DNA from 3 places in the Ralstonia sp. PBBBR1 genome. Region 3 is predicted to be linked to each of the others. Evidence: predicted binding sites of a transcription regulator. Region 3 holds the regulator's gene; each other region holds the start of a gene.
The links. Region 3 encodes HrcA, which represses chaperone genes, less so after heat shock. Its sites were predicted from a motif close to TTAGCACTCNNNNNNNNNGAGTGCTAA; they were not measured.
Positions count from the first base shown of each region.

Region 1: the regulator HrcA is predicted to act here: its motif matches at 4,943-4,969, upstream of rpoH (RNA polymerase sigma factor RpoH).
Region 2: the regulator HrcA is predicted to act here: its motif matches at 7,706-7,732, upstream of groES (co-chaperone GroES).

Region 1 covers NZ_NKIL01000010.1:14,754-24,746, forward strand. Annotated here, with positions in the region: gene CFE42_RS18260 (SURF1 family protein) at 1-462, shown strand, start outside; gene CFE42_RS18265 (protein SCO1/SenC/PrrC, involved in biogenesis of respiratory and photosynthetic system) at 515-1,171, shown strand; gene CFE42_RS18270 (COX15/CtaA family protein) at 1,175-2,266, shown strand; gene cyoE (heme o synthase) at 2,287-3,228, shown strand; gene CFE42_RS18280 (SCO family protein) at 3,298-3,903, shown strand; gene rpoH (RNA polymerase sigma factor RpoH) at 3,970-4,899, opposite strand; gene CFE42_RS18290 (diguanylate cyclase) at 5,098-8,016, opposite strand; gene CFE42_RS18295 (OsmC family protein) at 8,257-8,661, shown strand; gene CFE42_RS18300 (pirin family protein) at 8,675-9,544, shown strand; gene ybiB (DNA-binding protein YbiB) at 9,559-9,993, opposite strand, start outside.
Region 2 covers NZ_NKIL01000006.1:90,744-100,736, forward strand. Annotated here, with positions in the region: gene dmeF (CDF family Co(II)/Ni(II) efflux transporter DmeF) at 1-954, shown strand, start outside; gene CFE42_RS11570 (hypothetical protein) at 1,080-2,036, shown strand; gene CFE42_RS11575 (DUF1924 domain-containing protein) at 2,232-2,648, shown strand; gene CFE42_RS11580 (diheme cytochrome c) at 2,697-3,188, shown strand; gene CFE42_RS11585 (cytochrome b/b6 domain-containing protein) at 3,160-3,891, shown strand; gene CFE42_RS11590 (response regulator transcription factor) at 3,923-4,597, shown strand; gene CFE42_RS11595 (ATP-binding protein) at 4,594-5,970, shown strand; gene CFE42_RS11600 (cation diffusion facilitator family transporter) at 6,165-7,091, shown strand; gene groES (co-chaperone GroES) at 7,823-8,113, shown strand; gene groL (chaperonin GroEL) at 8,218-9,861, shown strand.
Region 3 covers NZ_NKIL01000003.1:274,921-284,913, reverse strand. Annotated here, with positions in the region: gene mprA (MprA protease, GlyGly-CTERM protein-sorting domain-containing form) at 1-1,781, opposite strand, end outside; gene mprA (MprA protease, GlyGly-CTERM protein-sorting domain-containing form) at 1,972-3,615, opposite strand; gene CFE42_RS04915 (hypothetical protein) at 3,880-4,338, opposite strand; gene recN (DNA repair protein RecN) at 4,432-6,138, opposite strand; gene CFE42_RS04905 (NAD kinase) at 6,149-7,087, opposite strand; gene hrcA (heat-inducible transcriptional repressor HrcA) at 7,199-8,257, shown strand; gene tauA (taurine ABC transporter substrate-binding protein) at 8,383-9,447, shown strand; gene CFE42_RS04890 (ATP-binding cassette domain-containing protein) at 9,444-9,993, shown strand, end outside.

The DNA of each region.
Region 1 (9,993 bases), on a different contig from region 3:
GTGCTCATCCCGCTGAGGCTGGAAGGTGCGGGCGGGCGCGCCGTGTTGGTCGACCGGGGCTGGTTGCCGCGCGATCCAGCCGATCGCACGCGCATCGCGCCGTACACCACGCCGGCGGGCGAAGTGCAGGTCGAGGGGATGGCGGTGCCACATGCCAGCCGGGTCTTCAGTCTGGGCAGCAAGGACGGCGCGGATGAAGTCGGCCACCGACTTAGGCAGAATATCGACCTCGACGCTTTCTCGCGCGAAATCGGCGTGCCGCTCCAACCGTTCGTGGTGCAGCAGCAGTCCGACGTGGAGGACGGCCTGTTGCGCGATTGGCCGCGCGCAGACCTGGGCGCCGAGCGCAATTACGGCTACGCGTTCCAATGGTTTGCGATGGCGGCGGCAGTGCTTGGGCTGATGGTCTTTTACAGCGTGCGGCGTTATCGCCGCTTGGCGGGCCGCTCCGAGCCCGCCTGAACACGAACTTGCGTTGCGGCCTAGTGCCGCAGCTGAATGTATTGGGAATCACATGGTGAATCAGGAATCTGCACCCGGCGCGCCCGGCACACTCGGGGCGTCCGAAGACCCGCGCATCGACGCGCGCACACGCCGCGGCCGCTTGATGATGCTGTTCCTGCTGCTGGTGTGCGCCTCTCCGGTAATCGCGTCGTACCTTGCGTATTACGTCTTCACCCCCGCCGGCGGCAAGGCGGCGTACGGCGCGCTGGTCGATCCGCAGCGCCCCATTCCGACCGGTCTGATGGTGCAGGACGAGCACGGCGCTGAAGTGCCGCTCGCTAGCCTCAAGGGCAAATGGCTGATGGTGTCCGTAGATGGCAGCGCCTGCGACGACAACTGCGCGCGCAAGCTGTTCACCATGCGCCAGCTGCGCATCGGCCAGGGCCCGGACCGCGACCGCATCGTCCCTGTCTGGCTAGTGACCGACCGGGGGGAGATCGACCCGCGCCTCATCAAGGCGTACAACGACGATTACGGTGCCGTGCGCTTCCTGCGCGCGCCCGAGCTGCCGAAGAACTGGCTTGCCGACGGCAAGACGCCGCCGACGGACCACCTCTTCCTGGTCGATCCGCTCGGCAACCTGATGATGCAGTTCCCGAAAGATCCAGACCCGAAGAAGGTGCGCGCAGACATGACGCGGCTCTTGAAGTATTCGCGCATCGGATAAGCCATGCTGCTGCAACTTGCTTCCATTGGCATCCTGATCGCGCTGATCCCACTCTGTTACGTGCTGGTCAAAGGGGATCGCAACAAGTACCGGAAGCTGGTGTGGATCACCGCTTTCCTCACGCTGGACTTGATCATGTTCGGCAGCTTCACGCGTCTGACGGATTCAGGCCTCGGTTGCCCGGATTGGCCGGGCTGCTACGGCACCTCCAACCCGTTCCACGCCCGTGAAGACATCCATGCTGCACAGGCCGCCATGCCGAGCGGCCCCGTCACCTGGATGAAAGCGTGGATCGAGATGACGCACCGCTACTTCGCGCTTGCGTTGGGCGTGCTGATCATCACTCTGGTGGTGCTGGCGTGGGTCAAGCGCAAGGAACTGCAGCAGTCTCCCTGGTATGCGACGGCGGTGCTGGCGCTGGTGTGTGTGCAAGGCGCCTTTGGCGCGTGGACGGTCACGCTCAAGCTGCAGCCGGCCATCGTGGTGACGCACTTGCTGCTCGGCATGTCGCTGCTGGCCGCGCTGATCTGGCTCGGCTGCAAGAACGACGCGCCGCGTGCGGTCGATGCGCGCGGCGCGTCGTTGCGCATGGCGGCGGCCATCGGGCTCGTGCTGCTTGTTGTGCAGATTGCGCTGGGTGGCTGGGTCAGCACGAACTACGCTGTGCTGGCCTGTACCGATTTTCCGTTGTGCAACGGCCAGTGGATTCCGCCGATGGACTTTGCGCACGGCTTCACGTTCTGGCGCCAGCTCGGCAAGACCGCCAGCGGCGATTTCATCTCGCAAGATGCGCTGGTCGCCATCCATTGGACGCACCGCGTGTTTGCAGTCGTTGTGCTGAGCTACCTGGCGTGGCTCGGTGCGCGCGCACGTCGCATTGGCGGCCTCGGCCGCGTTGCGACGGTGCTGCTCGTCGTGTTGGCCGTGCAATTGGCGACGGGCCTTTCGAACATCGTGCTGGGCTGGCCGCTGCTGGCTGCCGTGGCGCACAACGGTGGCGCGGCCGTGCTGCTGTTGCTGATGGTGCGTCTGCATTACCTGATCGGGCTCGCACAAGCGCGAGCGCCGATGCCTGTGGCGGCTGCCGTCGTCTGAATGCCGTCTGACCGTTTTTTATGAATACCGTGGCAACCCCAACAACTTCCACTCAACTTCCTGGCTGGCGGACGACCGCATCGCAGTATGCGGCGCTCACCAAGCCGCGCGTCACGCAGCTTGCCGTGTTCTGCGCCGTGATCGGCATGTTCCTGGCCACGCCGGGCATGGTGCCGTGGCCGGTGCTGATCGGCGGCGCGGTCGGCATCTGGCTGTTTGCCGGCGCTGCTTTCGCCATCAACTGCCTGGTCGAGCGCAAGATCGATGCAATGATGCGCCGCACGGCCTGGCGCCCGTCGGCAAGCGGTGAACTGGGCACGCGGCAGATCCTGGTGTTCTCGTTGGTGCTGGGCGGCGCGGGCATGTGGACACTGCACGTGTTCGCCAACGACCTCACGATGTGGCTGACGTTCGCCACCTTCATCGGCTACGCGATCATCTACACGCTGCTGCTCAAGCCGGCCACACCGCAGAACATCGTGATCGGCGGTCTCTCGGGGGCGATGCCGCCGGCGCTGGGCTGGGCGGCCGTCGCCAACAGCGTGCCGGCCGAGGCGTGGATCCTGGTGCTGATTATCTTTACCTGGACGCCGCCGCACTTCTGGGCACTCGCGCTGTACCGCCGCGCAGACTACGCCAAGTCGGGTCTACCGATGCTGCCGATCACGCACGGCGAGAAATACACGCTGCTGCATATCCTCTTGTACACGCTCATCATGATCGCCGCGACCATCCTGCCGTTCGTCTACGGCATGAGCGGCTATATCTATCTGGTGACCGCGCTGGTGCTCGGCTTCGGCTTCCTCTCGTATGCCTGGCGCATGTACCGCAAGTACTCCGACGCGCTGGCGCAGAAGACTTTCCGCTACTCCATCATCTACCTGTCGATCCTGTTTGCCGCGCTGCTGGTGGACCACTACTTCAAGTTTGGCCCGGCGCTTACGCAAAGCGCGGCGCTGTGACGCACAGGGGCGCCAGCGAGCATGTGCTGTTGGCGGTACGCTAGGCGGTCTGCTTCCAACACAATGACCATGCTCTCTTTCCGATACTTCCGCGCCGCGCTGTTCGCCATGCTGGCCGTCGCCGTGCTGGCGCTCGCGGCGTGCAGCGACAAGCCGGCCTTCAAGAACCTCGACATCACCGGATCCAAGAGCTTCGGCACCGATTTCTCGTTGACCGATCACACCGGCAAGCGCCGCACGCTCGAAGATTTCCGCGGCAAGGTCGTCGTCATGTTCTTCGGTTACACGCATTGCCCCGATGTCTGCCCGACCACGCTGGCTGAGCTGCGCGCCGTGATGGATACCCTCGGCAAAGACGCCGACCGCGTCCAGGTCCTGTTCGTCACCGTCGACCCGGAGCGCGATACGCAAGACCTGCTGGCCAAGTACGTGCCCGCGTTCGATCCGCGCTTCATCGGCCTGCGTCCGGCCAACGAGACTGAACTGAAGAAGGTCGCGTCCGACTTCAAGGTGTTCTACAGCAAGGTGCCGGGCAGCTCGCCCGACAACTACACCATGGATCACACCGCCGGCAGCTACATGTTCGATCCGAAGGGCAACCTGCGCCTGTTCATCAAGCACGGCCAGGGCCCGGAGCCGATCGCGCACGACATCAAGCAACTGCTGGCCGACTGATCTTCCGCCACCGCCCAAAGAAAAAGCCCGCCAATTTGGCGGGCTTTTCATTGCAGGGCGGGCAGCTTAGGCGAAGGCCTGCAGCGCACCCTTCATCTTTTTCATCGCGGCCGATTCGATCTGGCGAATGCGCTCAGCCGACACGCCAAACTCGTCGGCCAACTCGTGCAGCGTCGAGCCGCCCGATCCGTCGTCGTTCACGTTCAGCCAGCGTGCTTCGATGATGCGGCGGCTGCGATCGTCCAGCTTGGCGAGGGCGGCTTCGATGCCCTCGCTTTGCATGCGGTCGTTGCTACGCGCTTCGATCACGCGGGTCGGCTCGTTGTGCGTATCGGCCAGGTAGGCGATGGGAGCGAACGACTCCTCACCGTCGTCCATCTGGCCTTCCAGCGCAATGTCGCCGCCGGACAGGCGCGTTTCCATCTCGCGCACTTCCGTGCCCTTGACGTTGAGTTCGGCCGCCACGGCGTCGATCTCGTCCGACGTGAAGGTCGCCTGCGCATCCTGCTTGTGACTGCGCAGGTTGAAGAACAGCTTGCGCTGGGCCTTGGTGGTGGCCACCTTGACCATGCGCCAGTTCTTCAGGATGTACTCGTGCATCTCGGCCTTGATCCAGTGCATCGCGTATGAGACGAGACGCACGCCCTGATCCGGGTCGAAGCGCTTGACGGCCTTCATCAGGCCGATGTTGCCTTCCTGGATGAGGTCGGCATGCGGCAGGCCATAGCCGAGGTAGCCGCGGGCGATCGACACCACCAGACGCAGGTGCGAGAGCACCAGTCGGCGAGCGGCATCGAGGTTGTCGTTGTCGCGGTATTCGCGGGCCAGACGCTGTTCTTCTTCGGCCGACAACATCGGCACACGGTTGACGCTCTGGATATAGGCGTCGATGTTGCCCAGGTTGCCGGGGAACGCCAGTGCCCATCCATTACCGGCGTTGCCGGACGGCTGGGTGGCGATTGCGGAAACGGTATTCACGGGGATGACTGCGTTCACTCAGGACTCCTGTCGAAATCCAGTGGAGATTTGGAAAGGCATCTTAGCACTCCAACCGGATGAGTGCTAATAGGACATTTTTGTCGGGTTGATAGTTCCTGTAAATCAGGATTTGTCTTCTAATAGTGAGATGTTTGCGACGCAACAAAAAGGCGCCGCACCCAGTCATAGACCGTGATGGAAGGGTTCGGTTCTCGCCTATGCCGCCGTGTTACGGCCGCGTGACTTTGCCCAGTAAAGTGCTCGATCGGCTTCACGCAGGGCGGCGTCTGGATCACGTACCTCCGGGCCCGGGCAGGCCACGCCAACGCTCGTGGTGACGTGCAGGACGGTGCCATCCGACAGGTGGATCGGCGGGCGGATCGCGCTGACGATCTTCTGCGCGGTGTGCAGCGCATCATCCGGGGCGTCGATGGGGTCGAGCAGGATGATGAATTCGTCACCTGCGAGGCGGGCGACGGTGTCGGTGCGGCGCACGGCACGTTGCAGCCGGTGTGCGACCTCCACCAGCACCGTATCGCCGGCGGCGTGGCCGTAAGTATCGTTGATGTGCTTGAAGTGGTCGACGTCCAGGTACAGCACGCCAAGCGGTGCCGGCAGGCGCTGACGACGCTCCAGTGCGGCGCGCAGGCGCTCGTAGAGTTCGTAGCGGTTCGGCAGGCCGGTGAGGGCATCAAAGTGCGCCATCCGTGACAGTTCCATCTCGCTGCGCTTGGCTGCGGTCACGTCCTGCACGAAGGCGTAAAAGCCACAGCGGCCGTCATGTGCTTCTGCGGAGTCGGGGACGAGCTGGCCGCGGAAATGTCGAGTGCGGTTGCGCGGGCCGGCGGCGTGCGGCTTTTCGTACCAGGGCGCGGTGATCTCGAATTCGACCGATTCTCCGCGTTGGGCGCGCACCATATACGGTGCCAGCAAGGCGTACGTGCCTGGCGTGAACACCCGTTCCGGCATCTGGCCGCATACCTCCTCGGGCGTGCGCTGCAACCAGCGCGCATGCGTGACGTTGCAGAAGGTGAAGACGCCGTCGGGGTTGATGTGCGACACCAGCAGCGGCGCGTTGTCGAGCACGAGCTTGAGCGCGCGTTCGCTGCGCGCCAGGGCCAGCTCGGCGGCGGTGCGCGCCGTCAGATCCTGCAGCACCGAGAAATAGCCGCGCAGCGTGCCGCGATCATCGTAGTCAGGAAAGTAGTGGCCGCTCAGGTAGCGGGGCACGCCCGTGCGCATGGACGTGATCTCGAACTGCACGGGGTAGCCGGCCAGCACTTCGGTCATGTAGGGCAGCAGCGTGCGGTAGTCCTCAGGGGCGTAGATGTCGCGCACGTGGCGGTCGAGCATCTCGCCTTCACTGCGGCCGAAGGCTTCGAGCAGGGTGCGGCTCGCAAAGCGGACGATGCCGTCGGAGTCGACGTAGCTGAGCTGCGCGGGCACGTTGTCGGCCACCAGGCGCAGTTGTTCGCGGCTCGCGCGCAAGGCATCACGGCGGCGTTCCAGGCTTTCGTTTGCGGTACGCAGCGCGCGTTCGGACGCGGCCAGCCGGTTGGCAAACGGCCGCACCGTCAGGCGGATGACCAGCACGCTGGCGATCATCAGGCACAGCATGAAGGCGCCGAGCCGCTCGAACTGCACGCGCATCGGGGCGTACAGCTCGGCGCTCGCGATCTTGCTGATCAGCGCCAGGCCCGTGTGGCCGATGGGCGTGTAGCTGAACGATGTCGGCATGCCGTGGATGTCCTGCCACTGGCCGTAGCCTGCCTCGCCCGCTAGCGCCAAGCGCGACGGCAGCGGCCGGCGGTCGACCGTAAGAGCCGGCAATTCGAACACGTACGCATCGAAGCGCTGCGGAAACGACATTGCACGCCCACGCGCATCAAAGCCCGACATCGCCAGCGTTTCGGTCTTTCCGATGCCGCGCTCGTTGGCGTAGCGGCCGGTCATGTGGGCGAGCGGTTGCTCTGCGACCAGCCAGCCGATCTGCATGCCGTCTGCCATGACGGGCGTTTCTGTGCGCATGGCAAATCCGTGTACCCATTGCAGCGTGACGCGCTCGGGCGCGAGGCCGGCGTGCAGCCGAATCGACAGCTCGGGCTCAAGCGTTTGCGTGCCGAGACTGACGATGCCCTCGCCCGCCAGCGTACGCAGTTGCAGGTACGAGTACCCTTGCTGGCGATACGCCTGCAGCGCGCTCTCGCTGCGCAGGCGCGCCGCATTGTCGGTGGGATGGCGCAGCACTTCCTGGATGTACGTGGCGGCGGCCACCAGGCGCGGGTTTTCCGCGCGCATGTCCAGCAGTTGGTCAAGCTCTTCAGCGTAGCTGGATAGGGCCCGCGCCCGCGCGGTGCCGAATGTCAGGCCGACGCTGTCCACCTGGATGATGAACGCCGTGATGGTCGCTCCCAGGCCTGCAAGTACCACGCAGCCGCCGCTGATCCACACGATGGTGTCTTCCGGCGACAAGCGCAGGCGCAACACGCCCGGCTGCCGGACCACCGCAACGCACAGCACGCCCATGACCACCAGCAGCGTGCAGATGGCCGCTACGTCCGAGGCGCGCCACACCAACCACGCCGGGTACAGATATTCGAGCGCCATGGCGCGGCCAAGCAGGTCGCCCGCGCAGAGCAGCATCGCCAGGCCGACCAAGCCCCAGAACCACCGCGCGCGGTGCGGTTTGCGCAACGTCGGCACAAGGCTCAGGGCCGTCGCCGATGCGGCCATCGCCAGCGCGTGGCTGGGGTGCATGCCGCCAATCCATCCGGTCACCCATTGGCGGTCCAGCCATGTGTGCATGCCCGGAAAGTCGAGCCCGATCGGCCATCCCGTGATCATCTCGGCCAGCCGCAGCGTGGACAGCACCGCCACCACGCCGCCCAGCCCCCGGGCCACCGGATCTGCCCAGCGCACATTCGGCCGTACCGTCCCGACGAGCAGCGCAGCCAGCCCCGCGCCAAGCAGGGTCAGGTTGACGCCGGTGGCGAACACGATCAGCAGCCGATCGCTGCCGAGCTTCACTGCCCACGGCCAATGCCGCAGCCAGCCGACCATCACGGTCAGCCCAACAAGGACGAGGAGGAAGCCGATGCCGCCGGCGATGGCGACAAGCGGCCGGCGAGGAACCATGCGGGTGACGCGTAAGCGGGAGGTTTCTGGGCGGATGTCTTCTAACCGGAAGATCGGCCGAAAACCGCGCCGCTTGAGCGTTTCCACCCCAATGGGTGGGCCGAATTGCCATGTCTGCAATGTCGAGTGATCGAAGCGCCCGTGAAAGCGATGCGCGACGCACGTCGGGTCTTCTCCCGTGCCGTCACGCAAGTTGGCTACACTGCCCGGACATCGCAGAAATCGCTACAGGAGCCGTCAATGAGCATCGTCGTCAGCAAGGACACCGAAGGCCTTTTTCGCCACAAGGTCACCTTTCCCGAAGGCGTGACCTACACCGATGTGCCCAAGCCGACTGGCGAGGGCAGTGCGCCCGACCCGCACGCCTACTTTGACGCGGCCCTGGCCAGCTGCAAGGCGCTGACCGTCACGCTGTATGCGCGCCAGCGCAAGTACCCGCTCGATTCGATTGACGTGGCTGTGGAGCACGACGGCACCCAGGAACGCCAGGGCCGCTACAAGCTGCGCACCGTGCTGACCCTGCACGGCAACCTGACCGACGAGCAACGCGCCGACCTGCTGCGCGTGGCCGGCAAATGCCCCGTTCACAAGCTGATGACCGAGGTCGAGATCAGCGTCGACACCGAACTCGCCGAGCACGCCTGAGGAGGCTTCCGTCATGACTTCCATCCAGCACATCATTGGCCCGCACGTGCGGGACCTCGGCGGTTTCTCGGTCAAGCGCGTGCTGCCCTCGGCAGCGCGTCAGACGGTGGGGCCGTTCATCTTCTTCGATCACATGGGCCCGGTGGATTTCGCCCCCGGCGAGGGCATCGACGTGCGCCCGCACCCGCACATCGGGCTGGCCACCGTCACGTACCTGTTTGACGGCAGCATGGTCCACCGAGACAGCCTCGGCAGCGTGCAGACCATCACCCCCGGCGACGTGAACTGGATGACGGCCGGCAACGGCATCGTCCACTCCGAGCGTTCCTCGCCGGAAGGGCGCGAAAAGGGCGCGCGCATGCACGGCATCCAGACCTGGGTGGCGCTGCCGAAGGACCAGGAAAAGGTCAACGCCAGCTTCGCGCACCATGCGGCCGAGACGCTGCCCAAGCTGGAGTGCCCAGGCGTGCAGGGCGTGGTCATCGCGGGAGATGCGTTCGGGCTGACGTCGCCGGTGAAGGTGAGTTCGCGCACGCTGTATGTGGCGCTGGAACTCGCGGCCGGCGCATCGCTGGTGATTCCGCCTGAGCATGCAGACCGTGGCCTGTATCTGGTCGACGGCGCCGTCACCATCGACGGCGAGGCGCTCGACCCGCAGCACCTGGCCGTGCTGGAGCCCGGCGGCGACGTGACGCTCACCGCGCAGGCATCGTCACGCGTGATGCTGCTGGGCGGTGCCCCGACCGATGGCCACCGTCACATCTACTGGAACTTCGTCGCCAGCGACAAGGCCGACATTGAAGACGCCAAGCAGCGCTGGGAGAGCGACGCCTTCGCTCACGTGCCCGGCGAAACGGAGCGCATTCCGCTGCCGTCCAAGTAAGACCGGGCGATCGATCAGGCAGCCTGCGCCGGTCGTGCACAGCGCACGATCGCGCGGACCTGCTTGGCGATCGGCTCCGGCACCGGCTGCTTGCCGTCGAGCACCGCTTCAATCCACCGCGCCGTTGCCGCCACGTCTGTCCCCACGGGCAGCTCAGGCGGTGCGTCGCTTGAACCTTCCACCGCTTCGATCACCGTTTCGTGCGCGCCGTCGTGCAGCCACTCCACCGCGCTGCCGCGCCGCGCATCGGCCACTGCCTCGCCTTCGGTGCCGCGCGCCAGCAGCACGTTGGCCGGATGACGCAGGAAGTAATCGGTGAGCGTGTCGCGGTATTCCGGGTGCGTGTAGCTGACCAGCCGTAGCGCCTCGTGCGGCGCGTGCCCGCCGACGGGCTGCAGCATCTTCACCACCGTGTGGGCGGAATTGCGCAGGCCGACGATCTCGCGCTT
Region 2 (9,993 bases), on a different contig from region 3:
GCGGTGGCGCGTTTCCTCTCACCGGTGCCGATTCACTTTAGCGAGGCGATCCCGATTGCGGTCGTCGGTCTGCTGGTGAATATCGCAAGCGCCTGGCTGCTGAGCGGTGGCGACCACGGTGGTCACAGCCATGGCCACAGTCATCACCATGGTCACGCCCACGGACATGACCACGGCGCAGCCGGACTTGGCGACACGCATCCGCATGGCAGGGAAGTGCAGCACATCGACGCGCCCGGGGGCGTGTTCGCACTGTCGATCTTCGAAGACGGCGTACCGCCAGTGTTCCGGTTAGCTGGAGAAACCGCTCCGCTGCCCGGCGATGTGGCGACGGTAACCACCATTCGGCCGGACGGGAGCCGCCAGGAATTCCCGCTGGTCCGCAAGGCAAACTATCTGGAATCCACCACCGAGATTCCGGAACCACATGCCTTCACTGCCGTACTCGGCATCGGCGGCCAGGAATACAGCGTGGCCTTCGACGAGCATGACCACGATCACGCCGACGGTCACGGGGCACACCATCGCGACCACAACATGCGCGCGGCCTATGTGCACGTTCTGGCGGATGCCGCCGTCTCTGTGCTGGCCATTATCGGTCTGCTGCTGGCCAGAACATTTGGCTGGCTCTGGATGGACCCCCTTGCAGGCGTCGTCGGTGCGGTGGTCATCGCCAACTGGGCGTACGGATTGATGCGCGACACCGGCGGCATTCTGGTCGACGTGACGCCGGACAAGCATATCGGCAGGCGCATCAAGACGGCGCTGGAGTCCGATGGCGACACGCTGCTCGACCTGCACGTATGGCGCATCGGCCCTGGCCACCTGGGCGCGGTGGTCTCGGTGAGCACAGGCCAGGCGCATCGCGGGCCGCAGTTTTATCACCAACGGTTGCGGCGACTCCAGGCACTGTCGCATATCACCGTGGAAGTTCACGCGTCGCCGGGCAAATAGCCTATTGGTCGACTCGGACATTTGCTCCGCATCACCAGCATGGGGCACGGCACCCTGCCATGCGTGCCGCATCTGCCTGACCACAACAGAACACATTCGCGGTCTGACCGCAGATTCTTTCGACCATGTACGGCCCATCCGCATTTGTTTGCATTTGCGCGGCAGCGCTCGCCCTTGCCGCGTGCGGCGTTTCCGGCCCATCGCGTGCGCACGGCATTGCGGGCAACCGCTTTTTTCCAGGGACACTTAATTTCGATGACCCAGCCGTTGCTGACGAACTCTCGATCACCGCGGGTGCGGTAAAACGCCCTGATGACAGCGGAAACGTCACCGATCGCGCTGCAACGATCTCGTTCGCGAGGCTCCTGACGCCCGAGGTCTCGATCGGTTTTGACACAGGCTTCATTCGGCGCGACTGGGGCAGCATGCGTCAGCCCGGCGCAACCGGTTCCGACGTGGTGCTCAAGTCCAGGCTCTACGAGGACGATCTGAACGAGACGCTTGTTGCCGGCTCGCTCATCTATGGACTGCCCCATACCGGGGCCAAACGGCTCGGCGCCAACACTTCAGCGACCATCGCGCCCAGCCTTTATATAGGCCAGGGGTTCGGCGCCTTGCCTGACGCATGGTCTTGGTTGCGGCCATTCGCCATCACAGCGGGCGTCAGCGTGGCTGTGCCGACCGGCAAAACGTCGGGCAACTTGAGCTATGACCCGACGACGCGGCAGTTCAACAGTGTGAGCACAGCCAACGTCACCGCGGTGCACTGGGGATTCGCATTGGAGTACAGCACGCTCTATTTGACGGATCGATTTGTGCCAGGCGTGCTGCCCAAGGAAGAACCCCTGCACCAGTGGATTCCCTTGGTTGAGTTCGCGTTCGACTCGCCACGCGGGCAACGCACGCGCGGCACCGTCAACCCAGGAATCGCCTATGTCAAGGATACGTGGCAGGTCGCCGCGGAACTGGTCCTTCCTGCAACCCACGGATCGACGCGAGGTGTCGGCGCAACTATTCAGGTGTTGTTCTTCCTTGATGATTTCCTGCCGTTGCTGTTCGGCAAGCCGATCCTGGCTCGCTAGCGGGTTGTCTTGCTGTGCGCAGCTACGGTGGCAGTCACACCGATTGAAAGGGTCGACCTGTGGCCATGTCCATGTCGCCCACGCAGGCGTGCAATCCTTGACCGGGCCACTGAAATAGATCCCCGCGGTATCGCTTAAGAATCCGTTAAGAAGAATTCGAGAGCATTAAGGCATTCCTCAGTGCGAGAGGCCGCGATGCCAATCTCAAAGTTTCCTCCTGTTGCCTGCCTGCATTCGGTCTTGGCGTTAGCGCTAGCCGCTGCCGCTCCCCTGGCACATGCGCAAGCGCCCGCGCAACTGCTTGATCAATATCGAGCGCAGGCCGGAGCCCCCTCCGACCCGTCCCGCGGCCAGGAATTTTTTACATCCAAGCATGGCCGTGAATGGAGCTGTGCGTCTTGCCATGGGAACCCGCCCACGCAGACCGGCCGGCATGCCGCAACTGGCAAGTCGATCGCGCCGCTGGCTCCGGCATTCAATCCTGAGCGCTTTACCGATGCCGCCAAGACGGAGAAATGGTTTCGGCGCAACTGCAACGACGTGGTCGGGCGCGAGTGCACGGTGGCCGAAAAAGCAGACGTGCTGAGTTGGCTGATGACCCTCGGGAAGTAGGGCCATCCAGCAACCCGTTCAATTCCTGACCTGATGCGGAGTATCCAAATGTCTGGCCGTTTCGTTGTTACAGGCCGAGCTGCACGCGCTTGCCTGGCAATCGCGGGCCTCGGGCTGTCGTTTCTTGCCGCCGCCGAAGAGGGGCCTGGCATGCGCGCTGCACCGCTGCTGCCCAAGTATCGGCAGGAATGCGCGTCTTGCCATATCGCCTATCCGCCCGGAGCGCTACCCGCCAGTTCCTGGCAGCGCATTCTGGGCAACCTGCAGCACCACTACGGGACGGATGCTTCATTGGACCCCGCCACCGTCAAGCAACTCGATCAGTGGCTCACGGCCAACGCGGCGGATCGCTCAAGGTCAATACCCCCGCCGCCCGAGGACCGGATCACCCGATCGGCGTGGTTCGCCCGCACCCACGACGAAGTGCCGGCTGCAGTGTGGCGCCGGCCTGCCATCAAGAGCGCCTCGAACTGCGCTGCCTGCCATACCAAGGCGGATCAAGGCGACTTCAATGAACACAATGTCCGCATCCCGCGCTGAAGCCATGAAAACCGATTCCATCACCCGCCGCATCCTGGTTTGGGATGCGCCGACCCGCCTCTTTCACTGGCTGCTGGCGCTGAGCTTCCTGGGTGCCTACTTGACCGCGGAAAGTGAGCAGTGGCGCCTTGTCCACATCACACTCGGATACACGATGGCGGCGCTGGTCGGCTTTCGACTGGTGTGGGGCATAGTGGGCACGCGATACGCTAGGTTTTCCAGCTTCGTACGGTCGCCCACTGCCGCACTCCGCTATTTGACCAGCATCATGCGCGGGCGGCCGGAGCACCATATTGGCCACAACCCCGCTGGTGCGCTTGCTATCATCGCCTTGCTGCTGATGGCGTGCGGCCTGGCAGGAACGGGCTGGGCCACCTACAACGATGTCGGCGGTGACTGGCTCGGCGAACTGCACGAGGGCTTCGCCAACGCAATGCTTGCACTGGTGGGCATTCATGTTCTCGCCGTCTTTGCCAGCAGTTGGCTGCACCGTGAGAATCTGGTTGGCGCGATGATCAGCGGACGCAAGACCGGCCTGCCGAACGAGGGCATCCGCCGTGCGTGGTCGAGTGTCGCGGGCCTGATGTTGGTGGCTGTGCTGGGCTTCTGGTGGATGCAGTGGCAGTCCGCGCCGCCGGCCGGGGTCACTGACCGTCCCGCGGCCTCCGCGAAGCATCACGACGCCGACCGCGACGACTATTGATCCAAACCGGTACCGAGCGGAGATCTCATCCGTGCGCATCCTGCTTGTCGAAGACGACCCCCTGCTCGGAGACGGCATTCGTGCGGGCCTGCAGCAGCAGGGCTTCCAGGTCGATTGGGTGCGCGACGGCGAGGCAGCGTGGCGGGAGTTGCGCACGGACGCCTACGTCGCCGCAATACTCGACCTTGGGCTGCCCCGCATGGACGGCGTGGACGTGCTGCGAAAGGTGCGTGGCGCAGGCATTGCGGTCCCCATCCTGGTGTTGACCGCGCGCGACGCGATACCAGATCGCGTGCGTGGTCTCGATCTCGGCGCCGATGATTACATCGTCAAGCCCATTGATCTGCACGAACTCAGCGCGAGACTGCGCGCGCTGGTGCGCCGCGCGCATGGTCATCCCACGGAGCAGTTGAGGGCGCGCGGCATTGTTCTGGAGCCGGCGTCACGCACGGTCTTCTGCAACGGTCGAGCCGTCGCACTGTCGACGCGGGAATTTGACCTGCTGCATGCCTTGATGCTGAACGCGGGGCGCGTGCTGTCACGTGAGCAGCTCGAGCAGTGCCTATACCCCTGGGGGCAGGAAGTCGGAAGCAACTCCGTGGAGGTGCATATCCATCATCTGCGCGTCAAACTTGGCAGCGACCTCATCGTGACCGTGCGCGGCGTCGGCTATATGCTGCCGCGTGACAATGCCGAAGCGCCATGACGCGACCGCGCTCGCTCCAAGGTCGGCTGCTGTTGTTGGTGCTTGGCGCCGTCGCCGGCCTATGGCTCATCACCGCATTGATCACGTGGTACGACGCCCAGGACGAGATCGATCAACTGCTGGACAGTCATCTAGCGCAAGCTGGTGCGCTACTGGTCATGCAGCACGCACAGGCCGTCGACGAGGACGATGAGCCGAGTCACGACCTGCCTGTCCAGCATCGTTACGCGCCCAAAGTCGCCTTTCAGGTCTTTCACGAAGGGAAGCTGGGCATCCACTCGGCCAACGCGCCGAACCAGCCGATGGTTGCGCCAGGCGAGCGCACCGTGTCCGGATTCTCTACGGTGCAAATCGGAGGCAATGCTTGGCGTGTCTTTGTAGCGCAGGGGGTCTACAAGGACATCCAGGTCTACGTTGGCGAGCGCATCGACTCGCGCACCGCAATCCTGTCCGCCCTCTTGCGCAACATGCTGTGGCCGATGGCGTTGGCGTTGCCGTTACTCGCCTTGGCCGTCTGGTGGGCGGTCAAGCGCGGGATGCTGCCGCTGCGCAGATTGGGTAACGCGCTTGCCGAGCGTGACCCGCGAGCACTCGATCCGGTCCGGATGCCCCATGCGCCGGTTGAGATGACGCCCATGCTCGACGCGCTCAACGCGCTCTTTGCCCGCATTCAGACCATGCTCGACGCCGAGCGCCGCTTCACTGCCGACGCCGCCCACGAATTGCGCACGCCGATTGCCGCAATCAAGGCCCAGGCCCAGGTGGCAATGGCCGCCGAGGAGGACGCCATGCGTCGCCACGCCTTGGTGGGAACGTTGGAAGGATGCGATCGCGCTGCCCATCTGGTCGACCAATTGCTGTTGCTTTCGCGTCTGGAAGCGAACGCCGGCATTTCGATTGAACCGATCGACCTTGGTGCGCTGGCTAGACAAGTGATGGCAGACATTGCGCCAATAGCCTTCGGCAAGAAACAGCGCATCGCACTAGAGAATCCGGAGCGCTGCATGGTCGCGGGCAACAGGGCGTTACTGGCCTCACTTGTTCGCAACCTGATCGACAACGCCATACGCTACAGCCCCGCCGAGGCACAAATCGTCGTGACGGTCGCGCACCGTAACGGAAGTGCCGCGCTTTGTGTGGAAGACAGCGGCCCCGGGCTCCCCGCCGCCGAACAGCACCGACTTGGCGAGCGCTTTTTCCGTGTCGAGGGAACGGACCAGAGTGGTAGCGGCCTTGGATGGTCGATCGTGCGCCGGATCGCGGCGGTTCACGGTGCAAGCGTAACGGTTGACCGCTCGCCGGGTCTCGGGGGATTGCGCGTCGACGTTATCTGGTCGAACCTCACATCCAGTGGGTCCGGAACCTACCAATAGGTCATGCGCGACTTCATCCCTTCATTGAAGTCATGAAGAATACGAGCCAGCGGTGCGACTCGGGGAGCGTCCCGATGTGGAAAACGGCTCCGGTCTCTCTCATGCGCAATCGCTTGGCAGCGGGGCTGCGCCATTGACCGCGCGCCGCTGCTCAACCTGGAACCCCATCCCCACGTTCACTGCTCGGACAATCCATGCAACAGATAAAAGAAATCGATCTTGAGATCGCCGCCGATTCCGAAGACAGCATGGCCAAGCAGGCCGCTGCGCGGCGCAGCACCCTTGTGAGCGTCGCCGTCAATCTTGGATTGACGATAGCGCAGGTAGCGGCTGGCATGCTGGCCGGCTCGCAGGCGCTGATCGCCGACGCCATCCACTCCTTGTCCGACCTGATCTCGGACTTCGTGGTGCTATTTGCTAGCCACCATAGCCAGAAAGGGCCGGATCAGACACACCACTATGGCCACCAGCGCTTCGAAAATGCCGCTTCGCTCGTGCTCGGTCTGCTCCTGCTGGCAGTGGGCGTGGGCATGCTCTGGAACGCGGTACTCAAGCTGGAGCACGCCGAGGCTATCCAGCCGGTGCGGCTCATTGGCCTATGGGTCGCGCTGGGCGCTCTGGCCGCCAAAGAATTGTTGTTCCGCTACATGCTGGCGGTGGCAGAAAGGGTGCGTTCGAGCATGCTGGTCGCCAACGCCTGGCATGCCCGTTCGGATGCCGCATCGTCGCTGGTGGTGGCGCTTGGCATCGTAGGCAACGTGCTCGGGTACCGTCTGCTCGATCCAGTGGCGGCGCTTGTCGTGGGCCTGATGGTGACACGCATGGGCTGGCAGTTCGGCTGGGAAGCCCTGCACGATCTGATGGATCGTGCCGTTGATGAGGAGACCGTGGAGGCGATCCACCAGGTCATGCTCGCGACGACGGGCGTACTCGGCGTACACGACGTCAAGACACGCCGTATGGGCGACATGATTCTGGTGGATGCACACCTCGAAGTTGATGCGCGCGTCAGTGTGCGCGAGGGCCACGACATCGCACTGGAGGCTCGCCGCCGCGTGATGGAGCGACGCGACGTGCTCAATTTGATGACGCACGTGGATCCGGTCGATGTGCCCCTCTAGTCGCAGCCTTGCTCCACGTCTTCCTAAAGTGGAGCGAGTATCCGGATGCCTTCTTGTGCCTGCACGCCTCTGCATACTCGGGACACTGGCAAGCTGAGTGGATTGTTCTAGGTCGAGAACTCGAGTTGGGCCGCGTTCAATGTGGCAAGCAGCCGTTGAAGGTGCGATATCAAGAGGGGTACGACCACGAGTACTACATCGTATCCCCCTGATCGACGGCCATCTATAGGTCCATGCCAAGGCGTTCTTGAGGCTGGAGATCCTTGCGGGGCGCTGATTCCCCTTGGCCACCAGAAGCTCGCTCGCATGCTGTGCCTCGGCAATTGCTTCTTGTAGTGACGAAGCCTATCGGAATGTCTTGCAGGGAGAAGAGCGGAGTTTAGTGCGGCAAGGCCCCGCAGTCTGCCGCGTGAGACGCAATCAATGGTGCTCTCTCTGGCGCGCGTCTTGTGTGCTAACTAACTGAAATATAAGGATTTTCCTATTTTCGGCATGCCGTGCTGCGTCAGAGGGTTCCACATGGAGTGACCAAAGTTCCAGATTCAGTGAATCTCGACATCGACAACAACTTCCGCTACGCCCGTTCTTGAAATCGTAATACCCCGTCCCTATAATTAGCACTCGCCGGGCAGGAGTGCTAACAAACCTCCGGTCCCCGATGCTTTCCCGATGCGCCGCGCTCTGCGGCGCGTTTTGTGAATAAACACTCACTTTGCATTGAGGAGTTGTGTATGAACCTGCGTCCTTTGCACGACCGCGTGATCGTGAAGCGCCTGGACAACGAAACGAAGACCGCTTCGGGCATCGTCATCCCTGACGCCGCCGCTGAAAAGCCGGATCAAGGCGAAGTGCTGGCCGTCGGCCCGGGCAAGAAAGACGACAAGGGCAATGCGATCGCGCTGGACGTAAAGGTCGGCGACCGCGTGCTGTTCGGCAAGTACGCCGGCCAGGGCGTCAAGGTGGATGGTCAGGAAGTCCTGGTCATGCGCGAAGAAGACATCATGGCCGTGGTGGCGAAGTAAGCGGGCGCTCAGTCGCATTGGCTTACCAGTAAACCATTCCTCATTGCCTGCCCCGCGGATTCCCCCGGCGCAGGCAACATCCAAAGATTTCGGAGATTCTCAAGATGGCAGCTAAAGACGTAGTGTTCGGCGACGCCGCACGTGCCAAGATGGTCGAAGGCGTGAACATTCTCGCCAACGCAGTGAAGGTGACCCTGGGCCCGAAGGGCCGTAACGTGGTGCTGGAGCGCAGCTTCGGTGGCCCGACCGTGACCAAGGACGGTGTGTCGGTCGCCAAGGAAATCGAGCTGAAGGACAAGCTGCAGAACATGGGCGCGCAAATGGTCAAGGAAGTGGCTTCCAAGACCAGCGACAACGCCGGTGACGGCACCACCACCGCAACGGTGCTGGCCCAGTCGATCGTGCGCGAAGGCATGAAGTACGTTGCCGCCGGCATGAACCCGATGGACCTGAAGCGCGGCATCGACAAGGCTGTCGGCGCTGCCGTCGAAGAACTGAAGAAGATCAGCAAGCCGACGACCACCAGCAAGGAAATCGCTCAGGTTGGCGCCATCTCGGCCAACAGCGACGAATCCATCGGCCAGCGCATCGCTGAAGCCATGGACAAGGTCGGCAAGGAAGGCGTGATCACGGTGGAAGACGGCAAGTCGCTGGCCGACGAGCTGGACGTCGTGGAAGGCATGCAGTTCGACCGCGGATACCTGTCGCCGTACTTCATCAACAACCCGGAAAAGCAAGTTGTCCAGCTGGACAACCCGTTCGTGCTGCTGTTCGACAAGAAGGTCAGCAACATCCGCGACCTGCTGCCGATCCTGGAACAAGTGGCCAAGGCTGGCCGTCCGCTGCTGATCATCGCTGAAGACGTCGAAGGCGAAGCCCTGGCAACGCTGGTGGTGAACAACATCCGTGGCATCCTGAAGACCGCCGCCGTGAAGGCTCCGGGCTTCGGCGACCGCCGCAAGGCCATGCTGGAAGACATCGCCATCCTGACGGGCGGCCAAGTCATCGCTGAAGAAGTCGGCCTGACGCTGGAAAAGGCAACCCTGAACGACCTGGGCCAAGCCAAGCGCGTTGAAATCGGCAAGGAAAACACCACGATCATCGATGGCGCAGGCGATGCCCGCAACATCGAAGCCCGCGTGAAGCAAGTGCGTGCCCAGATCGAAGAAGCGACCTCGGACTACGACCGTGAAAAGCTGCAAGAGCGCGTGGCCAAGCTGGCCGGCGGTGTTGCCGTGATCAAGGTTGGCGCTGCCACCGAAGTCGAAATGAAGGAAAAGAAGGCCCGCGTGGAAGATGCGCTGCACGCAACGCGCGCTGCCGTGGAAGAAGGCATTGTGGCTGGTGGCGGTGTTGCACTGCTGCGTGCCCGTGCGCTGATCTCCGGCCTGAAGGGTGCGAACGCTGACCAGGACGCCGGTATCAAGATCGTGCTGCGCGCCATGGAAGAGCCGCTGCGCCAGATCGTCACCAACGCTGGCGACGAGGCTTCGGTGGTGGTGGCCAACGTCATCGCCGGCCAGGGCAACTACGGCTACAACGCCTCGACCGGCGAGTACGGTGACCTGGTGGAAATGGGCGTGTTGGACCCGACCAAGGTGACCCGCACCGCGCTGCAGAACGCTGCTTCGGTCGCTTCGCTGATGCTGACGACGGACTGCGCCGTGGCAGAACTGCCGAAGGACGATGCTGCTCCGGCAATGCCGGGCGGCATGGGTGGCATGGGCGGCATGGACGGCATGATGTAATTTGCCGTACCGGTCCTGGCCCGGCCATCCTTCGGGATGGCTGTTCCAAACAAAAAACCCCGTGGGTGCGAGCCTGCGGGGTTTTTTGTTGGTCGCTTTGTTAAGACGGTGTTAACGCTGCAAGGCAGTGGG
Region 3 (9,993 bases):
TTCGTCAACGTCACGCTAAAGCTGTACACGCCCGCAACGCCCGGCGTGAACGTGGCTGTGCTGACGCCGTTTGCGTCGGGGCCTGCGGTCGTCAGGGTGACGGGGGTTCCGGCGGTCTGGGCCCAGACGGTGCTGCTGGTCGTCTTGTTGTAGCCGGCGCCGCCGACGGACGTCAGCGTGACGACCGTGTTGGCAGTGACGCTCGACGCCGATGCAGCCGCATGCACGGTCGGTGACCCTTGCGCCTGCGCGACGGCTGCGCCGGCATCCAGCGTACCGGCGCCGCACACGCCCGCGTGCGTTGCACAGTAAGTGCCGGCCACGAACGGTCGTGCCGATTGCTTGATGATCGCCGTGATGTTGTCTGGCGTGAGCGCAGGCTGAACCGACAGCATCAGCGCCGCGGTCGCAGCCACATGCGGTGTGGCCATCGACGTGCCGATGTCCTGGGCGTAGGCATCGCCCGCAGGCGACGCCACAGGCGTTGTCGTGCCCGAGTTGGACAGCGACACAATTTTGCTGGCGGAACCGGGAATGACCGTGCCCGAGCCTCCGCCAGGCGCGCTGATTGCCGTTTGTCCACCGACGTTGGCATAGAACGCGTTGTCGCCTTCCAGCGAGTGCGCTGTCACGGCGATGGTGCCCGTGCAATTGGCGGGCGCATCCACGGGCCCAGCCTCGTTGCCGGTGGCCACCACAATCGTCACGCCCAACGCACGCGCTGCGGTGATCCTGTTCTGCTCCAGCGTCGAGCAACTGCCGGGGCCGCCCAGGCTCATATTGATGACCTTGACCGGCGTCGGGTTGTTGGTGACGCCCGGCACCGAGCCGCCCGACAGCCACGTCACCGCGTCCATGATGTCGGACGTCGAGCCGCCGCACTTACCCATGGCCCGCGCCATCTGCACACGCACATGAGGGGCAATGCCCGCGATGCCGATGCCGTTGTTGCGCTGCGCTCCGATCTGGCCGGCAACGAAGGTGCCATGCCAACTGCTGTTGCTTGCCGAACTGCCGCAGAACGTCGGATACGACGCGGCGTCGCTGCTGCTCACCCAATCGCCCGGGTCGGACGGGTCGGTATTCGTGAGCGTGTTGTTGGCGCCGTTGTTGACGAATCCGGAAGGAATCGTGTTGCCTGTCTTCGGATCGGCGCTGCCGGTCATGGCGGTGCTACTGACGAAGTTGCGGCCCGTGCCGAAGTTCAGCCCGACAAAGTCGGCATGGTCTGCGCGGATGCCGGTATCGACAATGCCAACGCCAACGGTACTGACGCCGGTGGTGGTATCCCATGCGGCCGTCACGTTGGCGCCGCCGGGCGCGCTGGCGGTCGGTGCCAGCAGGTTCCATTGCTGGCCGAACAGCGGATCGGTGGCCAGTGCCATCGGCCGCATGATGCGGTCGGGCGACACATATTCGAACTCGCCGCTGGCTTCCATGCGCTGCGCAACGGTCTGGGCGTCTTCCAGCGTCATGATCTTGGGCAGCGTCAGTACGTGTGCCCCGCCCGACATTGGGCGTTTGTACGTCATCGGCAACTGCGCTGCCGCCGACCAGCGTTGCACGGCTACCACGTCTGCGCGTGTTGCCGCGCCGTCGGTTGCAATCGATTGCGTCTTCAATCCCGTGCTTTTTTCTTTCACGACCAGCTGCGTCACCCATTGCAGCTGCGTATTGAACGTCGTGGATTTTTCCACGGCCAGCGCCGGCGCAACGTGATACGACACCAGCCCAAGCGCCATCAGCGCCTGCGCTACACCCCCGGAAACCATCGCCTTCATCAGAGCAGCCCTGTCTTCTTGTTAGGAATTGCAACGTTTACGTTTGCATTGTCCAAAAGGATTGAGGCAGCGTGGCGTAGATCGTATTAGGTATAAACCCTAATATCCGGCGCTAAAAGGGGTGTGCGGAAGCGGTACAAATGAAAACCGCCTCGACAGGCGAGGCGGTCTTGCTAGGCCAAAGGCGGCGTCAATGTGGTAACGCACGCTTGCGCCGGCATGCGAGCCCCAGCACTAGCAGCAGTGCGGCACCGGCCAGCGGAATGGCACCACCGCCACCGCTGCTAGTACTCCCGGTCGATCCCCCCGACCCCGTCGTGCCACTGCCCGCGCCAGCCGGGGCCGTGTTCTGGGCATAGCCGACGGCACCGGCGGTATCCAGCAGGCCTGCGCCGCAGATGCCGGTGTTTACGGCGCAAAACGTGCCGCTCGGGTGCGGCCGCGCGGTCTGCTTCAGGCCAGCCAATATCTGCGCGTTCGACAACTGGGGTTGCACGCTAAGCATCAGCGCGATAGTGCCGGCGGTTTCCGGTGTCGAGAAACTTGTACCTGCCACCGACTTGACCGTGGGGTTGCCGACGCTTTGTGTGCCATCGTTGGAGTCGGCCTGGATGACGGAAACGGGCTCCGCACAAGTCGCGGGATTTGTCGTTGTTACGACCTTCGAGTTGCCGCAGCCACCCCCCGGCGCGGACAGCGCCACCTGCGGCCCCACGTTCGCGTAGCTGGCGTTCTCGCCGCTGTCGACGTGCGCGGTGACGGCGATCGCTCCTGAGCAATTGGCCGGTGCGTCAACGGTCTGCGCGGCTTCGTTGCCGGCAGCAGCTACGACGATGGTGCCGCGTGCGGCCAACTGATTCACTGCGTCTTGTTCTGCGGCCGAACATTGGCCAACGCTGCCCAGGCTCACGTTCACAACACGCGCCGGGTTGGCGTTGGCCGGCACGCCAGACACGTTGATGCCGCCCGCCCACAACATGCCGTCGACCGTGTCCGACAGCAGCGCACCGCACTTGCCCGACACGCGTACCGGCACGATCGGCGTGTTCCAGCCGACCCCCGCGATATCGAGCGCATTGTTTGTCTGGGCGGCGAGCACGCTGCTGACCTCGGTGCCGTGCCAGCTACTTGCAGGCGGATTGCTAATGTCATTGGTCGTGCAGCCGGAAATCTTGGGAACGTCAGCTGACGTAACGATGTCGCCTAGGTCGTGCGCGTCCGTTCCTCGGCCAAAGGAGTTACCCGCGCGCGCCGGGTCCGAGATGAAGTTGTAGCCCGGCAGGATCTTGGGGGACAGATCGGGGTGATCGGTGTAGCCGGTATCGACCACCGCCACCACGATGCCCGTCGAGCCCTGCGTGATGCTCCATGCCGCGGCCGCGTTGATGCCGCCCGGCACCAGCGCCGGCGCGGCCAGGTTGTTCTGCGTGGCGAACAGCGGATCGTTCGGAACGGTGTTGGGCCGCAGGATGCGATCGGGCACCACATAGGCCACGCGGGCGTCCTGCGCGATCTTGTCGACGGTGGCCTGGATGCTCGCGGCGTCGGTCAGGCCGGTGCGCATGAGTTGCGCGTTGGTGGCCAGCGTGCGCTTGACCTGCAGCGTGCTACCCGCGGCCTGCGCGACCGACAGCAAGCGGTTGCTCGCCTCGCTGGCCGAGAGCGTCTTGCGCGTGCCGCTCGTGTCGTCGCGCCATTTGATGATCAGGTCACCGGTGTATTGCGGCTGCGGTGTGGCAGCTGTGGCGAATTGGCTGCTCGCCACCCAGGCAACACAGGCAAGGCTGGCGCCTGCGCGGAGCCAAGACTTCAACCGGAAGAGGGAGGGGGTCATCAGCACGTGCTCCGTGGTGTCTCGTTGTCATGAGAAACGTCGTCACGATGTGATCGTTGACACACCGTTACACAAAACCAAAGGTAGCACGCGACTCGCCCACCTGGTGTGGTGGCGATGGCCGATCACGTTTGCGAGCGGAAAAGAGCCGGTCTGTGCGCCGCAACCGAAGCAGAATACGGGCCGGGTGAGGGGATGTGAAGCTGGAAACCGGACGCCAGACGGCGCCCGATGATTCACAGTGTGGAGCGATCTTGCGGCGGTTCAGCGTTGGATCTTCACGACGCGGTCCGGGTCGGCCGAAGCGATGCCGGGCGTGCTGCGCAACGCTGCCACCGCGCCATCCAACGTGGCCGATGCATCGCCCGAACTGGCGCGCACCACCCAGAACCCGCCCGACATCGGCCGTACCACGGCAAACGCCAGCCGTGGCGTTGCGCGTGCGCCGGCAGCATCCAGCAGGCCTTGCACGGTGGCAGACGACGTGGTCGGCGTGCTCAGGCCGATGATGACGTCGCCCAGACTGTGCGCAGCTGACGCGGAAGCCGGCGGCTGGGTGTTGGCCGAGGCGGGGTCCATGGCAGGCGGCTTGCCCGGATCAATGGCCGGCACGGACTTGCACGCGGCCAGCAGGCACAGGCCAAGAGCCACCGCCACCGCAGGCTTGGCGGACGACAGCAGGAATCGAGGGCGGGCAGCCGATGATTGGGCCATGCGGGCCATGAGGTTCTCCTTGGATTCGATAGTGGGTGTCTGTGGCCAGTGCTGCCGGAACCTTCCTACCAGCCATGGCAGTCATGGTTCCGGTATAGGCGATCACTGCGCCACGCGGCGGGATTTCCGCGCCGAGGATTCTGGCGCCGATTGTGCACGGCCTGCGGTGAGCATCTCGTCTGCATGGCGGCGCGTGGTGTCGGTGAGCGACGCCCCGCCCAGCATGCGGGCGATCTCGTCCACGCGGCCCGTGGCGTCCAGGACCACGAGGTCAGAGCGCGTGCTGCCGGCCACCGTCTGCTTGGCGACCTGAATGTGGTGATTGGCGAGCGCCGCCACCTGGGGCAGGTGCGTGACGCACAGCACCTGGCGGCGCATGCCGAGTTCGCGCAGGCGTCGTCCCACGACTTCGGCCACTGCACCGCCGATGCCGGAATCGACTTCGTCGAAGATGAGCGTGGGCGTCGGGCTCGCCTCGCTGGCGATCACCGAGATGGCCAGGCTGATGCGCGCCAGCTCACCGCCCGAGGCGACCTTCGCCAGCGGCCGCGGTGAAACACCCGCATGCCCGGCAACGAGGAATTCGACCTGCTCCAGCCCCGCCGCGCCGCCGTGTTCCAGCGCGTGCAGCGCGATGTCAAAGCGCCCACCGGCCATGGAGAGGCCTTGCATGGCGCCGGTCACCGCGTCCGCCAGCTCGCGCGCGGCCTTGGCGCGGTCGCGCGACAGCGCTTGCGCGACCGACATATATGCGGCGTGCGTTTGCGCTTCCTGGGCTTGCAGCGCATCCAGATCGGACGCGGCTTGCAGCGCAGCGAGTTGCGCCTGGCGCTCCGCCAGTTCAGCCGGCAGCGTTTCAGGAGCCACGCGGTATTTGCGCGCCATCGTGTGCAGGGCCTGCATGCGCGCATCGACTTCGGCCAGGCGGTCCGGATCCAGTTCCGCGCGATCGGCATAGCGAGCGAGCGTATGCACCGCTTCCTGGATCTGCACCTCGGCCGGCCCCAGCGCGGCCAGCACATCGGCAAGCGCCGGATCGATCTCGGCCAGTTCACGCAGCGTATGGAGCGTCGTGCCCAGTTGCGTGAGCACCGCACCTTCCGATTCGGACAAGCCATCCAGCGCCGCGCGCGTGCCTTCGATCAGGCTGGCTGCGTGTGACAGACGGTGGTGCTCGGCCTGGACCTCTTCCCACTCGCCGGGTTGGGGGGCGAGCTTCTGCAATTCGTTGACCTGCCATTCGATGCGCTCGCGTTCGAGCTGGGCTTCGCGCGACTGCTGCTCGGCGGCTTCGCGTGCGCGCACCACGGCGTGCCATTCGCGGAAGTGCTCGCTGACGACGCGCACGGCACCTTCCAGGCCTGCGTGGGCGTCGAGCAGGCTGCGCTGCGCATCCGTCTTGAGCAGCAGTTGATGGGCATGCTGGCCGTGGATGTCGACCAGTTGCTCGCCTACTTCGCGCAACTGCGCCAGCGTGACTGCCGCGCCGTTGATGAAGGCTTTGCTGCGGCCGGCGGCATCGACCGTGCGGCGCAGCAGGATCACGCCCTCGTCGTCGTGCAGTTCGTGCGCCTCCAGCCATGCGGCCACATGCGGATGCACGTCGAACTCGGCGGTGATGTCGGCACGCGGCGCGCCTTCGCGCACGACGGCCGCATCGGCGCGCTCGCCCAGCGTGAGTGCGAGTGCGTCGATCAGGATGGATTTGCCCGCGCCCGTCTCGCCCGTGAACACGGTGAAACCGTCGGCCAGATCAAGATCCAGCGCGTGAACGATGACGAAATCGCGGATGGTGAGGCTGCGCAGCATGGAAAGGGTGTTAGAGCCGGTTGTCTTCAGTCGGGTACTCGTGCCAGTGCAGCTTCTTGCGCAGCGTGGCGTAGTAGTTGTAGCCGATCGGGTGCAGCAGCTGCACCGTGCGCTCCGAGCGGCGCACCACGATGCGGTCGCCGGGCAACAGGGACGTGAGCGACTGCATGTCGAAGTTGACGCTGGCATCACGCCCGCTGGTGACCTGGATGACCACCTCGGCGTCTTGCGGAATGACGATCGGCCGGTTCGACAGCGAGTGCGGTGCGATGGGCACCAGCACCAGACCCGAGAGCGCCGGATGCAGGATCGGCCCGCCCGCGGACAGCGCATACGCCGTCGAGCCCGTGGGCGTGGAAACGATCAGGCCGTCCGAACGCTGGTTGTACATGAAGAAGCCGTCGACCGACACGGCCAGCTCGACCATGCCCGAGAAGCCCGAGCGGTTGACCACCACGTCGTTAAAGGCGAGGGCGGAGAAGATGACCTCGTCATCCCGCACGACCTGTGCCTGCAGCAACGTGCGGGTCTCGGCCTCGTAGCGGCCGGACAACATGTCGGGCAGCACGGTGTGCACGTCGTCGAACGGGATGTCGGTCATGAATCCGAGCCGCCCGTGGTTGACGCCGATCACGGGGACGCTGGCGCCAGCCAGGTGACGCCCGATGCCGAGCAGCGTGCCGTCGCCGCCCAGCACGACGGCCACATCAGCGTGGCGCGCCATCTCTTCGGGCGGCAGGGCGGGGTAGTCCTGGACGCCGATGTTGAGCGCCGTTTCGCGCTCGAACACAATGTCATGCCCCCGCCCGGCGATGCACGACGCCAGCTCCATGAGCGGGCCGGCAATGTTGGCGGCCGAATACCGGCCGACCAGCGCAACGGTCTTGAAAGGCGAGACAGGCGAGGTGGCGGGAGCTTGCGGGGCCACGGCGGACGGGGAAGTCGACATGCGCGCATTACACCATATCGATATGACCGTCGCCACGTTAGCGCGTGTTTCGTGGAGAAACGCCGACATCACCCGCAGGCGGGCGCCGATTTTGCGTAAAATTGACGAACCATGGACAAGCGCGCCACCATCCTCCTCAAGACCCTGATCGAACGGTATATCGCCGAGGGGCAGCCCGTGGGCTCCCGCACCTTGTCGAAATATTCGGGGCTCGATCTGTCCCCGGCCACCATCCGTAATGTGATGTCTGACTTGGAAGAGATGGGCTTCATTGCCAGCCCACACACCTCGGCCGGGCGCGTGCCGACGCCGCGCGGCTACCGCCTCTTTGTCGATACCATGCTGACCGCCAGCCCGCTGGATGTGCTGAGCACGCAGGATCGCATGGCGCAGCAGATGGTGGGCGCGATCGCAGAGCAGGTGCGCTCGCAACTTGCGTCGCATGGGGCGGAATCGTCGCAGCGGGTAATTGCGGCGGCGGCGCAAACCTTGTCCAACCTCTCGCAGTTTGCCGGCATCGTGATGACGCCGCGGCGCACGCATGCATTCCGGCAGATCGAATTCCTGCGCCTCTCGGAGTCGCGCATCCTGCTGATCGTCGTCACGCCCGAGGGCGACGTGCAGAACCGCATTATCCATACCGATACGCCTTACAGCCCGTCGCAACTGGTGGAAGCGGCCAACTACATCAACGCGCATTACGGTGGCCAGACGTTCGATGCAGTGCGCGAAAGCCTGCGGGGTGAACTCTCTGCGCTGCAGGCCGACATGACGGCACTGATGCAGGCGGCCGTGGAGGCGGGCAGCAGTGCCGTGTCGGACGAGGAGCCGGTCGTCATCTCGGGCGAGCGCAAGCTGCTGGATGTGGAAGACCTGTCTTCGTCCATGGACAAGCTGCGCCGGCTCTTTGCCGTGTTCGAGCAGAAGACCGGCCTGCTGCAATTGCTCGACGTATCGAGCCGCGCCGAGGGCGTGCAGATCTTCATCGGCGGCGAAAGCAGCCTCGTCCCGCACGAAGACATGGCGGTCATCACCGCACCGTATGAGGTGGACGGCAAGATCGTCGGCACGCTCGGCGTGATCGGGCCGATGCGCATGGCATATGAGCGCGTGATCCCAATTGTAGATATCACGGCCAAGCTGCTGTCCAGCACGCTCAGCCAATATTGATCTACCGGTTGTTCTGTCTGCGAGCTGCATAAGCTCAGCCGATTTTCTTCGACGACAGGCCACGCTGCCGTCTCTCACAATCGACTCCGGCGCATGTGCGCGGTTCTTTTCTGCCGGAGTCTTTCATGGCTGGTTCTTCCCTCTCCCGTTTGCTGGCTGCAGCGATGTCTGCGGCCATTTCGTTCGCCTTGTTTGGGGCTGCTCCTGCACGCGCGGCCGACCGCGAGGTTGTTATCGCTTATCAGGACATGGTGCTGCCCTGGCGCTACGCCCAAGCCACGGGCGAGGTCGAGCGTGCCACCGGCTATAAGGTGACGTACCGCCAGCTCGCCAGCGGTGCCGACGTGGTGCGCGCCATCGCCTCGGGTTCCGTGCAGGTCGGCGAAGCGGGCTCCAGCCCGATTGCTGCCGGCGTGTCGCAGGGCGTGGACCTATCGCTGTTCTGGATTCTCGACAACATCAACGATGCGGAAGCGCTGGTTGCCCGCAACGGCAGCGGCGTGTCGCGGGTGGCCGACCTGAAGGGCAAGACCTTGGGCGTGCCGTATGTGTCGACCTCGCATTTCCATGCGCTGGTCGCGCTGCAACAAGCCGGGCTCGAGCCGCGCGACGTGAAGGTGGTCAACCTGCGGCCGCAGGAGTTGGCGGCCGCGTGGGACCGGGGCGATGTCGATGCCGCCTTTATCTGGGATCCGGTACTCGCCAAGGTGAAGAAGAACGGCACCGTGCTGACCACCTCCGGCAAGATCGCCGCCGCCACCGGCAAGTCGACCTTCGATGGCTTCGTGGCGGATCGCAAGTTCGCGCGTGACCATGCCGAGTTCATCGCCAAGTTTGTCGAAGTGCTGGCCAAGGCCGATGCCGCCTATCGCAACAACAAGGCCGCGTGGACGGCGACATCGCCGCAGGTGGCAGCCGTGGCCAAGACGTCAGGCGCAACGGCGGCGGATGTGCCGGCAAGTCTTGCGCTGTATGCCTTCCCGGATGCGGCGGAGCAGGCTTCCAAGCGCTGGCTGGGCGGCGGCGCGCAGTCGGGCGCGGCACAATCGCTGCTGGCCACGGCGCAGTTCTTGAAGACGCAGGGCACGATCCAGACGGTGCTGCCGGACTACGCTGCCACCGTCGACTCACGCTTTGTCCAACGTGCGGCTGGTACTGCCAACAAGGCAGTCGCCACCGCAACACGATGAGCCGTATCGATGTGCGTGGCTTGCGCGTCGACTACATCGACGCGCAGAGCCGCACGACCCGCGCCCTGGCCGGTGTGGATTTGTCGATCAACGCCGGCGAATTCGTTGTTGCGCTCGGCGCGTCCGGTTGCGGCAAGACCACACTGCTGAACTGCCTTGCGGGCTTTGTCGCGCCAACGTCGGGTCAGATCCTCCTCGACGGCCACGAAATCGATGGCCCCGGCGCGGACCGCGGCGTGGTGTTCCAGCGCTATGGGCTCATGCCATGGCTGAACGTGCGTGACAACGTGGCGCTTGGTCTCAAGCTGCGCGGTGTCGACCGCAAGACGCGGCATGCGCGTGCGCTTGAGTTGCTTCGGTGGGTCGGCCTTGAAGCGCATGCCGCATCGCCCGTCTATGCCCTGTCCGGCGGCATGCAGCAGCGCGTTGGCATTGCCCGCGCGCTGGCGACGGAGCCCCGCGTGCTGTTGATGGACGAACCGATGGGCGCGCTCGACGCGTTCACGCGCGAGACCATGCAGACGCTGGTGCTCGATGTCTGGCAAC